DNA from 3 places in the Paenibacillus sp. FSL H3-0333 genome. Region 1 is predicted to be linked to each of the others. Evidence: riboswitches for the same ligand, from Rfam matches in the RefSeq annotation. Region 1 holds a riboswitch; each other region holds the start of a gene.
What was found. Region 1 has a riboswitch for cyclic di-GMP ahead of MHH78_RS27650 (fibronectin type III domain-containing protein). Riboswitches for the same ligand answer to the same signal wherever they lie in the genome.
Positions count from the first base shown of each region.

Region 2: it holds a riboswitch for cyclic di-GMP, as region 1 does, so the genes downstream of both, MHH78_RS33290 (transglutaminase-like domain-containing protein) here and MHH78_RS27650 (fibronectin type III domain-containing protein) in region 1, are expected to answer to the same signal.
Region 3: it holds a riboswitch for cyclic di-GMP, as region 1 does, so the genes downstream of both, MHH78_RS00455 (anti-repressor SinI family protein) here and MHH78_RS27650 (fibronectin type III domain-containing protein) in region 1, are expected to answer to the same signal.

Region 1 is NZ_JBBODG010000001.1:6,271,585-6,275,773, forward strand. It holds gene MHH78_RS27650 (fibronectin type III domain-containing protein) at 1-1,869, opposite strand, end outside; cyclic di-GMP riboswitch class I at 1,850-1,951, opposite strand; gene MHH78_RS27655 (MFS transporter) at 2,036-3,253, opposite strand; gene MHH78_RS27660 (hypothetical protein) at 3,335-3,880, opposite strand; gene MHH78_RS27665 (DUF350 domain-containing protein) at 4,010-4,189, opposite strand, start outside.
Region 2 is NZ_JBBODG010000001.1:7,653,806-7,657,994, forward strand. It holds rRNA gene MHH78_RS33285 (16S ribosomal RNA) at 1-944, opposite strand, end outside; gene MHH78_RS33290 (transglutaminase-like domain-containing protein) at 1,311-2,120, opposite strand; cyclic di-GMP riboswitch class I at 2,134-2,214, opposite strand; cyclic di-GMP riboswitch class I at 2,288-2,369, opposite strand; gene MHH78_RS33295 (class D sortase) at 2,495-3,148, opposite strand; gene MHH78_RS33300 (GtrA family protein) at 3,217-3,621, opposite strand; gene MHH78_RS33305 (glycosyltransferase family 2 protein) at 3,611-4,189, opposite strand, start outside.
Region 3 is NZ_JBBODG010000001.1:102,384-106,572, forward strand. It holds gene MHH78_RS00440 (TasA family protein) at 1-513, shown strand, start outside; gene MHH78_RS00445 (TasA family protein) at 551-1,141, shown strand; gene MHH78_RS00450 (helix-turn-helix domain-containing protein) at 1,462-1,794, shown strand; gene MHH78_RS00455 (anti-repressor SinI family protein) at 1,941-2,084, opposite strand; cyclic di-GMP riboswitch class I at 2,119-2,222, opposite strand; gene MHH78_RS00460 (2-oxoglutarate dehydrogenase E1 component) at 2,718-4,189, shown strand, end outside.

The sequences.
Region 1 (4,189 bases):
GCTGGCCTGAGGATTCCCTATATCATTAGCGTATTCCATCTTCAGGTCATATTTTTTACCGGCTTCAAGCTGGATCGTGCCTTGCTCCACATGCTGCTTCGCTGTCCAGGCATCGACCAGGAGCTGATCATTCACCCAAAGTCTGACTCCACCTGACGTTTTAACCGAGAAAGTATATTGGTCAGTATAGTTAGGTTGAATCTGCCCAGTCCATCTAACGGAGAAGCGCTGGTCCGCTATTCCCGGCACACCCAGAACAGGTTGGCCAGCCAAAGAAATAGATTCATCTACTTTCACGGCCTTCTTGCCCGTGAAATCATTATTGCTGTAATACTCAGCCTTAAGGCCTGACAGAACATACTTCAATAATGTACGTCCTGCTTGCTCATTCCCCGTGTGAATTACAGGTCTTTGATTCGAGATGACATTACCGCCAACTGCAAATAATCCGCCTGTGTTGATATTCAAATGATTATTTATACTGACATTGTCCCGGACGAATAGATCTCCCTGGGCTACATTAAGTTCTGCCCTTGAGTTATTGGATACCACTTCTCCTACAGACATTTCCTCATCAACATTCATAGTTACCAGAGTATTGATGTTCATGTTGCCCTGTACTAATACCCGTTTCGCCGATAGATCCAGAGAGCCGTTGTTGTAAACCAAAGAACCGGCAAACAGCTCATTATCTACATGAACATTAGAGTTATTATTTAGATGCACGGTTCCCTGTACCCATAGGTCACCAAGATTCACATCCTGCGCAGGGTTGATAACATTAACATTCAACTCCGTATTTGCATTTAATCCTCCATGAAGGATTAACGATCCGTAAACTGTTATATTCAGACTCCGGTTCGTATTGATGCCATCTGCGATTAAGATGACAGGCTGTTCTTCACTTCCGAACGTAACACTCGATTCTAGATTCATCTGCCCAACTGCTATTATTGCAGGCTTGTTGCTGTTTGAGCGGATAGAGCTTTGAATCGTTTCAATATCAGCATTTCTTATTGCCACTGCATTTTTGCTAACCTGCTGTATTTGTTGTCCGATGGATTCTATTTGTTCGCGGATATGCCGGGAGATCTCTCCCTGCAGACCATTTACCCTGATAAACGGCGGAGCGTTATGTATATTGGTCATACTTCCAGACAGAAGAACTTTGTCTCCGGCAACCTTATTGGGTTCAAAAGGCAGGCGGATTTGAGGCGGGATCAAAGTGGGAGTGTATGTATTCACCAATGAAATATCTATGCTATTTAGAGCAGTCTCAATTCCAGTAGCATTGATTTGACTTAAAGTCAGTCTTCCATCTTCAACAGCAACCTTCTTCTTGATCGTTTTATACTGCCCTGCTTCAAGAGACAGTCCCTCCATCAATTTGACATTCTCTACGGCAAGTGAATTGTTGCTGCTGTATACAGAGTCACCTACGGTTACTGAGACTTCATAAGTACCATTGTCTAGCGCAATTTCCCACTTCCCATCCGGATGGATTCGTGTCAGGCTGCTTATGCTGGAGTCGTCGTATGTATCTCTTGAGACGGTTGCATCAGTATGATCTATGTTCCAGCCGTAGGAGTATTGGTTTTTGACGCTAAAAACGGCTCCAGAATCTGCAAGCTCCCCTTCCTGTACGGGAGTTTCAGCGGGCTGAAACCGGATTTTGAGCATACTGTCCTGTGCGGAAATTTTCATCCCTGAGAATTCCATAAAAGGGGCGAGAAATTGAGCCAGAATAATAAAACACAGTACCTTACATATCAAGCTTTTCCTATTTGTCATAAAAGACCTCCGCTCAATTAAAAAATCATTTAAAAAAGGGCGCAAAAAAACCACCGGAAAGAGCGGCCCGGCTGCCATTCACAGAGGGGTGTCCCCCTCCCTGTGATAAGGCCCGTGGCTTTGCGTCCCTGACTTTCGTACAGGTTTGCCTTTTTAGTTCTAATGGTTAATTCAAGAGAAATCATGTGTAATTCAATTCAATTACAATCTGTACTTACCTTGGCAATAATACCCTATATTTGAATCATATAATATTGTTATTTTTGTGAACATTCCAATTCAGCAACCCCCGCACCACCACCCAGCTCCCCAGCGGCGCGGCACCCAGCAGCAGCATGAGCAGAGTAATCGTCTGCGGGGACTGGTCCAGCGACAGTACGGCGATGAAGATCAGCAGGCCGAGGAGGCGGCCGCTCATCAGGCTAAGTTCCCTGAGCACTACCAGTTCCACGCGTTTGCCGGCGCTCTCCTCGGACACTCCCATCAGGTCGAAGCTGGTGGACAGCATCGGCAGCATGTAGAGCGGCAGGCAGAGCGAGGTCCCGATTCCCATGATTAGGAGGGTGGTAAGGTTCACCTTCCACAGCAGCGGAAGAAGGAAGGCGATGAGCAGCAGACTGCCTGCCAGCATACCGCCGAGCCGGGCACGGGGCTTGAACCATCTGCCGGCCGCATAATAGCTGATCAGGGAGACGGCGGAGGTCAGCAGGGCGAACTGTCCCAGCTTGCTCTCCTCCTGTGCTGCAATGTAGACGAGCAGACCGATGAGGAAGGAGAATACGCCTTCCCGCATGCCCTGGAACACTAGCGCTGCCGCCACTGGACGCCAAGAGCTGCGTCTGCGGGTAAGCTCGCGCCAGGGCTCCAGCCAGAGATAGGCTTCGCCGCGCGGCCGCTTACGCAGGCCGAAGCTGAGTACAGCAGCAACCCCATAAATACAGAGTGACAGTATGAATACCATGCGGTATCCCTGCCCGCCATGCCAACGGGAGATCATCCAGCCGGATACCCAGGGTCCGGCTATTCCCGTCAGGGAACCCAGCAGGCCCATCCACCCGTTATAGTAATCGCGGTTCTTGGCATCCGTAATCTCGAAGAAAACAATATTGAACGCCAGCCAGTACAGCCCGATGGATAGCCCGAGGACCCCGCCCAGCGGCCAAATGTAATGAATCGCGTCGCCCCGCAGCCACAGCACCAGCAAATAAAAAAAGCCCGATACGGCAATTCCCAGCCGTAGGGCATTCATTTTGTTACGCTCTTTCACCCACTTGCCGCCCAGCCAAAAGCTGAGACCCACGGCAAGCTGCTGGGCCACGGTGAACCAGCCGATCATGGCGAAGTTCTGCCGGCTTTTCCACAGATATACGTTGAGGAACGTTCCTGCAAGCACTGTAGCCAGAAGGTATAGCCCGCCTACAGCCAGCAGCAGCGCCGCCTGTCCCCGTTCTGAACCTCTCATGCTTAGCCCTCCCTGCTCGTCCTTAGACACTTCATCTTTCAATATCATGTCCAGATGGCAGGGAAAGCATGAATCCGATCTTTATTCGGCGGAGGTGCTGAGATTGCGGACAAGCTGGATGCGGTCTTCCTGCGCCAGGCTGTGCTGCACATGGAAGCAGGAAGGACAGACGTACAGATTCAGCGCAAAAGGAGGCTTCAGCACAGCTGCACCGCCCAGCGCTTCCGGCGTTGCCGGGGTGAACCCGTCCACCTGCTGCGTACCGGAGTGAAGCATCAGCTCATGGCATTGCGGACATTCCGGCGCTTCCAGCTGGGCAGCCAGAATAGCGGAGACCTTGTCCTCATAACGTTTCAGATCATAGTCATCGCCGAACTGGCCCAGCGTACCCCATACAGGCACCACGCTATCCTTGTCGTCGTCATCCCACAAATTATCGTCGCTGATCTCTTCCTCCCCGGAAGCTTCCTGTGTATCCGGCTCTTCATCCTCCAGATCCTCTGCACCTATCGTCACTGTGCGGTAGCCGCTCAGCTCGTTGTTGCAATGAGGACAGGTATCCTCGGGGCCAAACTCCTCATCCCATACAATCTCGGTATGGCACCATGGGCAAACTGTTGTCTCCATCTGTATAATCTCCTTCGTTACTCTCATTCAATTCAATTCACCATTAAATATATAATGCCGGCCGCTAGAAAAGCCAGGGCGGAAATAAACAAAATCCGAACCAGAATCTTCATCATTCCTGCCCCCTATTCAGAATATGGCCGCGCCGATAACATAGGACAAGGATATGGAGAGCAGCATAGCTGTCAGTCCTACGGCCCGGTTATCCGCAGCAATCTCTTCATCAATTGAAAAGACCGGAGTAAAAAACTCGAACAGGAAGTAAGCCAGCAGCAGCAGCAAAAAGCCTACAACCGACCATTTCATCGT
Region 2 (4,189 bases), 1.4 Mb from region 1:
GGGTCCCCGTCAATTCCTTTGAGTTTCAGTCTTGCGACCGTACTCCCCAGGCGGAGTGCTTACTGTGTTAACTTCGGCACCAAGGGTATCGAAACCCCTAACACCTAGCACTCATCGTTTACGGCGTGGACTACCAGGGTATCTAATCCTGTTTGCTCCCCACGCTTTCGCGCCTCAGCGTCAGTTACAGCCCAGAAAGTCGCCTTCGCCACTGGTGTTCCTCCACATATCTACGCATTTCACCGCTACACGTGGAATTCCACTTTCCTCTTCTGTACTCAAGTCACCCAGTTTCCAGTGCGACCTCAGGTTGAGCCCAAGGTTTAAACACCAGACTTAAATAACCGCCTGCGCGCGCTTTACGCCCAATAATTCCGGACAACGCTTGCCCCCTACGTATTACCGCGGCTGCTGGCACGTAGTTAGCCGGGGCTTTCTTCTCAGGTACCGTCACTCCGGTAGCAGTTACTCTACCGGACGTTCTTCCCTGGCAACAGAGCTTTACGATCCGAAAACCTTCATCACTCACGCGGCATTGCTCCGTCAGGCTTGCGCCCATTGCGGAAGATTCCCTACTGCTGCCTCCCGTAGGAGTCTGGGCCGTGTCTCAGTCCCAGTGTGGCCGTTCACCCTCTCAGGTCGGCTACGCATCGTCGCCTTGGTGGGCCGTTACCCCACCAACTAGCTAATGCGCCGCAGGCCCATCCCCAAGCAGCAGATTGCTCCGCCTTTCATTCTCTCCTCAGGAGAAAAAAGAAATTATCCGGTATTAGCTACCGTTTCCGGTAGTTATCCCAGGCTTGAGGGCAGGTTGCCTACGTGTTACTCACCCGTCCGCCGCTAAGTCTGAAAGGAAGCAAGCTTCCTCTCAAACTCCGCTCGACTTGCATGTATTAGGCATGCCGCCAGCGTTCGTCCTGAGCCAGGATCAAACTCTCCAAATTGGTATTTAGAAAGAGCGATTGCTCATTTTGAAACATCTGACGAGAATTTACATTCTCATTTTTGGATCTCACCGAAGTGATTTCCAGATACTCACTCGTTGTTCAGTTTTCAAAGATCAAGCTCGTTGTTAGTGTCGATGTCATCGTCACCAGCAACTCTTATAATATATCACGTCCATCTGAGCAATGCAAGCTTTATTTTTGAAATCACTTATTTAAGTAATCTCTCATTTCCTTTGCCGCTCCAACAACGCTTATTTATAATAACCTATCCTTCTATTAAAAAGCAACCTTTATATAAATAAAAATAACCCGCTTAATGACTAAGCGGGTTATTCTCAGATAATGCTATAGTTACAGCTATTCTTAGTAGAATTTCGCTGCAGTATATTTGCTTGCTGATTTGATCAGTTCAGTTGATGCTGTTTTCTTACCCAGACCTGCATCCACTGTAGTATCAATCGTCACCCATTTGCCATTCAGGAACACTTCGTTCCAGGCATGGTATGAAGTTACATAGCTTGTATTCCCCATAACCAACTTGGTTGGAATCCCTTCACTGCGGAGCATAGTAGCGAACAAGGAAGCGTAATCGTAGCAGATACCCTTATTGGTAGCCAGTGTGTTGTCGTTGTTCGGAATATAATCTGTGCTTACGCTGTTGGCCAGAGAGTAGTCATATTTCACGTTAGCTACGATGTAATTGTAGATAGCCTTAACTTTGTCTGCATCTGTGGTCAGACCCTTTGTAAGCTGTGCTGCCTTTTGAACGGATTTATCGGAAGAACTCCACTTTACATTCTGTACAGAGCTCAAATATACGGCATTCACATTGCTCATTGAGAGAGATACAGTCTCGGAAGATAGTACCTTGTATTTGTTACCGGTAGTATTCTCAAGAACGGAGACCTTGTAAGAGCCATTACCTTGTTGCAGCGGGAACGTCTCGGTCGGTTTGGAAGTGTATAAGTTGTAAGTATAGCTGTTATTGTCCTTGGTAATCATGAGCTTCATCTTCTTGTCTTTAGGAACATCGTACGAAACCCCGATAACCCCTTGATCAAGTTGTCCAACATTTAACCAGCTTGAATCTGCATTAGCAGCTTGAGCAGTGCCTGTCTGCACGGAAGTGACGATCACAAAAAGTGTAATCAGCATTAAATAAAACTTCTTCATGGATAAAACCCCTTTCGGTAGCTGGCTGCCATTCTTACGGGAAGGCCCTTTAGCTTTGCGTCCCTACCTTTCGATAGGTTTGCCGTTATCGTATAAGCTTTATCTGTCCAATCTACTGCCACATAATGACAGATTCAGAATGAAAACAAACAAAAAAAGCCTCTTCATTCGGTAACTGGCTGCCATCCATGACGGGAAGGCCCTGTAGCTTTGCGTCCCTACCTTTCGATAGGTTTGCCGTTATCGTGTATTAGCTTTCATAGTTATAGCTTACCATATCTCAATCTATTAGCAAGACCCAAATCACTAGATTCCCGCAAAAATAGACTAAAATTTTATGTTTTTTGACCTTTCTCAGCATTGTCCTATGACAATCAGGTCAACTTTGCATGAATGATGAGTCTGTGGGTAGGGTTGACAAGCGGATCACAGGTAATGAGGGTCAGAATCTTATCATCATCCTTACCCTTCAGTACTGAAATATCGGTAGGCTCTACAATAGATACATCATATACAACATATTTGTATTCCTGTCCGCTTGTAATAACAGTAATGGCATCCCCTTTACCGACCTCATCCAGTCTGTTGAACAGCCGCCCTGCCGTTCTTGACCGATGTGCCGCAATCGCTGCATTGCCTACCGCGCCAATCGGAGCTGTCTCCTTCATATGCGCGGCTGCATGCTTCATATTGGTCTTGGTGGCGCCCTCCAGTACAGGCAGCTTCAGATCGATTTTATCGATTTCAATAATAGCGGTGATTTTGCCTCCCACTTCAAGCTCGGGCGCTGTAGTGGGAACCGGCTCTTCCGCACCAGACTCTTCAGCCAGCAGCTGGGTGACTTCCGCATAAGGCTTGCTCAGATCCTGGCTGGCAGGAGCCGTAGCCGAAGGAACGATTTCACTATAGGCCTGTTCAGCCTCTTCCAGCAGCTTCTGCTGCTGACGGTCCTCGTACCATTCGCTTCCTTTGGGGTAGAGCATAATCAGGACCCCGGCAAGTATAATCAAATAGGATAACTTCCGCATGACAATCGCCTCCGCAATATAGAATAAGTGCTTTCCTCCGAAGAATACGGGCAAGATATACGCTCTCTTTAAAATACCCACTTCCGGCTTCCAAAAAAATTAATGATTACTGTAACAAAGGTAACCAGCACCTTGGCCATCAGCACCTGGACGCCCAGCCGATCAGTCAGCAGATGAATCAGCAGCACCGAAATGCCCAGCACCAGCAGATTCAGCACAATAAATCTCACCAGCTGCATCCGGTCAAAGCGGCCATCCCCGCCTCTGTCCCTTCCCTTGAAGGTCACCTTTTTATTCCAGAAAAAGCTATTGGCCGTCCCGGCACTGTAGGAAATAATCTGTGCAGGGGTGTTAAGCATGCCCAGGGAATGCAGCAGGGTAAATACTGCAAAATCAATGAACGTGTTAAGCAGGCCCACCGCATTGAATTTCAGAAATTGGATCATGCCTGCGCGCCAAGCCTTATCTTGCATAATCGCTTGCCTTCCGCGTGTCTTCGGCCTCTGCCTCCGGGTAGCCTCGGGTCTCGCGTACGATATAAAGCGGTCTATCCTTAGATTCATCATAGATCCGTCCGATGTATTCCCCGATCACGCCCAGCAGCATCAGCACAATGCCGTTAAACAGCAGGTTCACCCCGACAATGGATGCCCAGCCCGGCACAGTCCAAGAGGTGAAGACTTTCTGGAATAAGACCAGAAACAGGTAGATGAAGCTGGAGAAGGACAGGAAGAAGCCGACATAAGAGGCGATTTTGAGCGGCTTGTGCGAGAAGGAGGTGATTCCGTCGAGCGCAAAGCGGATCATTTTTTTGAGCGGATATTTCGTCTCCCCGGCGAAGCGTTCCTCCCGCACATATTCCACCATGGTCTGCCGGAAGCCGACCCAGCTTACCAGCCCCCGTACATAACGGTTCTTCTCCTTCAGGCCGCGCAGCACATCGCAGACCTTACGGTCGATGAGCCGGAAGTCCCCGGTATCTGTGGGAATCTCCACACTGGTCATGCTGCTGAGCAGACGGTAAAAGATTTTGGCTGTCAC
Region 3 (4,189 bases), 6.2 Mb from region 1:
TTCAGCAGCACTTCTACTTCCTCAGCTTCTTTTAACAACGGAACCCTATCATTACAATCTGATCCCTCCGTCATTGTTAATCTCAGCAATCTCAAGCCGGGCGATACCGTCTTACGGGACTTCAAGCTCAAAAATGACGGGACGCTCAATATTCCCAAAGTGGTACTGCGCACCTCATCGGCCATTACAGACGCCCAGGGAGACAACGGCTCCCATAATTTCAAGGATGATATTATTGTGACCTTCCTCGTGAACAAGGATAAGAAGGAATCGCCGCTCCTGGTCATCTCGCTGGCCGATCTGGAGCAGGAGAGTCCCGATCTGGTGGCCCGGGGAATTCTCGGAGCGATCTTAGGCGGAGAGAAGTCCGGCATCAAAGCCGGTACCTCGGATAACCTGACCATCCAGTTCGCCTTCAAGGAGACCCTCCAGCCGCAGAACTATTATCAGGGCGACACGCTTGCACTGACTCTGAATTTCGAAGCCAACCAGGAAAAAGGCACGCTCAAATAATTCCACAAAAACAAACCATTCGAGGAGGAAATAAATGATGGGTATCAAAAAAACATTGGGTCTTGGCGTAGCATCGGCAGCACTGGGCTTGTCTTTAATCGGCGGGGGCACCTTCGCTTACTTCAGCTCCACAGCTACCAGCACGGCAACCTTCGCAGCGGGTACGCTGAAGCTCGGCTCTTCCTTCAATACTCCGGTAGCACTGACGAATCTGAAGCCGGGAGACTACACCGTCCGCACCTTCACCTTGTCCAATGACGGCACACTGGATATCAAATTCCTCAAGCTTGCCACCACTTACACCGTGACCGATGCCAAGGGCGATAACGCGGGCCAGGATCTCGGAGACCACTTCAAGGTCAAGCTCCTGGATAATACGTACACCGGCGGTTCACTAAGCGGTCATGTGCTGTCCGAGATCTCCCTGAAGGATCTGAAAAACACCCCCAGCTACGATCTCGTAGCAGCAGGTGTACTGCCAGGAGGGATTGCCGCCGCCGGGTCCAAGACCTTCAAGATCGCCTTCGAATTCGTAGACAACACGCTCGATCAGAACATTTTCCAGGGTGACGGCTTAGCGCTGAACTGGACCTTCGATGCTCTTCAAGGAGTGGGAGAAGCCAAGTAGATCAGGGGCCGGCCTATACAAGTGAACATGGCTTTGCCGTCCTTTTATTAGGAAGGCAGCGTTTTAGCAATCCATCAAGACGGCATATCCTCCCTCATCCGGGCCGGGTATGCCGTTTCTTTTTCCCCGTTGCCGGGTTCAAGATTTTTGTCCGTTTTGCGGATTTTTGTTATACTGACAAGAGAAAACGGCTTTGCCGGCCTTTGAACGGGCGGTACCGTTTCAACGAGAAGGATAAGGAGAATGTATATCGCGAAGCATATAACTTCTTATTTTTCACCAAAAAAAGTACGGAGGGCGTTGTAATCGTGTCAGATACTATGGGAAGCCGCATCCACAAACTCCGGCTGGAGAAGGGCTATTCGTTATCCGAGCTTGCCGATAAGGCTGATGTGGCGAAATCATACCTCAGTAATGTGGAACGGAACATTCAATCCAACCCCTCCATTCAATTCATCGAAAAAATCGCTGACGCGCTTCAGGTATCCATTCATGCACTGTTGTATGGCGGACTGGCAGAGACGGAAGAACAGGCTCTGGACGGGGAATGGTTCCGGCTGGTTCAGGAGGCCATGGCCTCCGGTATAAGCAAACGCGAATTCAAGGAATTCCTCGATTACCAGAAATGGCGCATGGAACAAAAGGACAACTAGACGAGCATTATATGCCACAGGGAAGACTCCGCACGGCAGGGAGGCCGCCTTCGGCGAAGGCAGCCTTTCAAGCGGCATACAGAAAAGGCACAGCGTACCGGTACGCTGTGCCTTTTCTGTATGTATCCGAACAATGATGACCGCCCTTACATCGCCTGGAGCGCCTTCTCACTTAGAAACCGGCGGATATCCTCCGCCGCGATCCCCGCCTGCTTGGCAGACATCAGCAAGTGCACCCATTCTAAATCCAGATCTACTGCCTGCAGCTCGTCATTCCCCTGGTTGGACATATCCAAGAAATCTCCTCCTAGAATTTTCGCGTCCCCAGGCAGTCCGGCCATCATAGTAGTATTGCTACTTTGTAGTATTTCTACTTTAGATCCGAGACTTTGTGCCCCTGTCTTTCGGCAGGTTTACCTTTTACTGGACCCTTTCCATCATGAAAGGATCTGGCAAGAATCGATGAAACCGTTCTCCGCAATAACATTATACAAGATCATATGCAATTAGTGTGTCGTTTTCTGGAATTTTTTTATGAAAAAATGTGAGGAAACTTAGCTGAAATTGCCAGCGGCTTGTATAAATATTTCCAGTTCCAAGTTCAAACACTAGCTAATAGTTTAATTATACTAAAGGGAACCCCATCCGCCCCGACTTACCGCTTCACGCAACATCGTATAGAGACAATTACCCATTTGTATGTATAACGGGCTGTTATATGTGTTTTTTCTATTTATGATAGTTCCGTATGAATACTGTAATGAATCATGCCAAATTGCGAACGGATTGACCGAAAGTATGAATTGATTACCCCGCCGGAAAGTAGCACAATAAGGTGAGAATGAAACCGCAAACATTTGCAGCTCCGCCAAGTGGCACACTGGATGCCTCGCGTGGAGTTTATCCGTTAGGAGGACCTATTCATGGCAGTCAAAGAGCCCTATAACGACACAGTATGGAGCAAATACTACGGCCCCAACCTGGGCTACATCCAAGAAAGATATGAGCAATTTGTCAAGGACCCCTCTTCTGTTGAACAGCATTACCGCGATCTCTTCACCGTATCCGGCCCCCCTCCACTGGCACCCGATGCCGAGAGGGCACCAAGGCCTGCCGTATCAGCAGATGCCGAGTGGCTCAAGAAGGCTGTCAAGGCCTCGAAGCTGATCGCCAATATTCGAATATATGGCCATATGGCCGCAGACATTGACCCGCTGGAGCGCAGCACGAACCCGATGGCCAAATGGCTGGAGCTGGAGACCTACGAGCTTACCCGCGAGGATCTTAATGCCCTGCCCGCTTCGCTGATTTGGGATAATGCCCCTGCGGATGTGCATACCGCGATGGATGCCGTCCACAGAATGCGCCAGGCCTATACACAGACCATTGCTTATGAATTCGGGCATGTGCATGATGAACGCGAGCTGCGCTGGCTCAACAGCCAGGCGGAATCGATGACCTCCCCGGCTCCGCTGAATAATACAGAACGCAAAGAGCTGCTGAAGCGGCTGGTTCAGGTGGAGCATTTCGAGACCTTCCTGCACAAGACCTTCGTCGGCCAAAAGCGCTTCAGCCTGGAGGGCAATGATGCCCTTGTGCCGATGCTGGATGAGATTGTGCGGGCTGCCGCGCATGACGGCGCAGAGCATATCCTGATGGGTATGGCCCACCGCGGAAGACTTAATGTGCTGGCCCATATTCTGGGCAAGCCTTATGATATTATTTTCTCAGAGTTCCATCATTCGCCGAACAAAGAGCTGTTCCCTTCAGAAGGCTCCATGGGCGTGACCTACGGCTGGAGCGGTGATGTGAAGTACCATCTCGGGGCTGACCGTGCCGTCCGCGAAGGCGAGACCGTACGTACCCGGATCACGCTGGCCAATAACCCGAGCCATCTTGAATTCGTCAATCCTGTAGTCGAGGGCTTCACACGCGCCGCACAGGAAGAACGCAACGCTCCGGGACTGCCTAAGCTGAACACAAGCAAGGCTATGGCTGTGCTGATGCACGGCGATGCAGCCTTCCCTGGCGAAGGTATTGTCGCTGAGACGCTTAATATCGGCAAATTGCAGGGTTATCAGAATGGCGGTACCGTGCATATTATCGTCAATAACCGGATCGGCTTCACCACAGAGAGCGAGGATTCCCGCTCCACCCATTATGCCAGCGACCTGGCCAAAGGGTATGAGATTCCGGTCGTGCATGTCAATGCCGATGACCCGGAAGCCTGTATTGCCGCAGTCCGTCTGGCCAGCGCTTACCGCCATATGTTCAAGAAGGACTTCCTGATTGATCTGATCGGCTACCGGCGCCACGGACATAATGAAATGGATGATCCCGAGACGACCCAGCCGATTGTGTACGGCAAGGTGCGGAACCACCCTACTGTGTACCG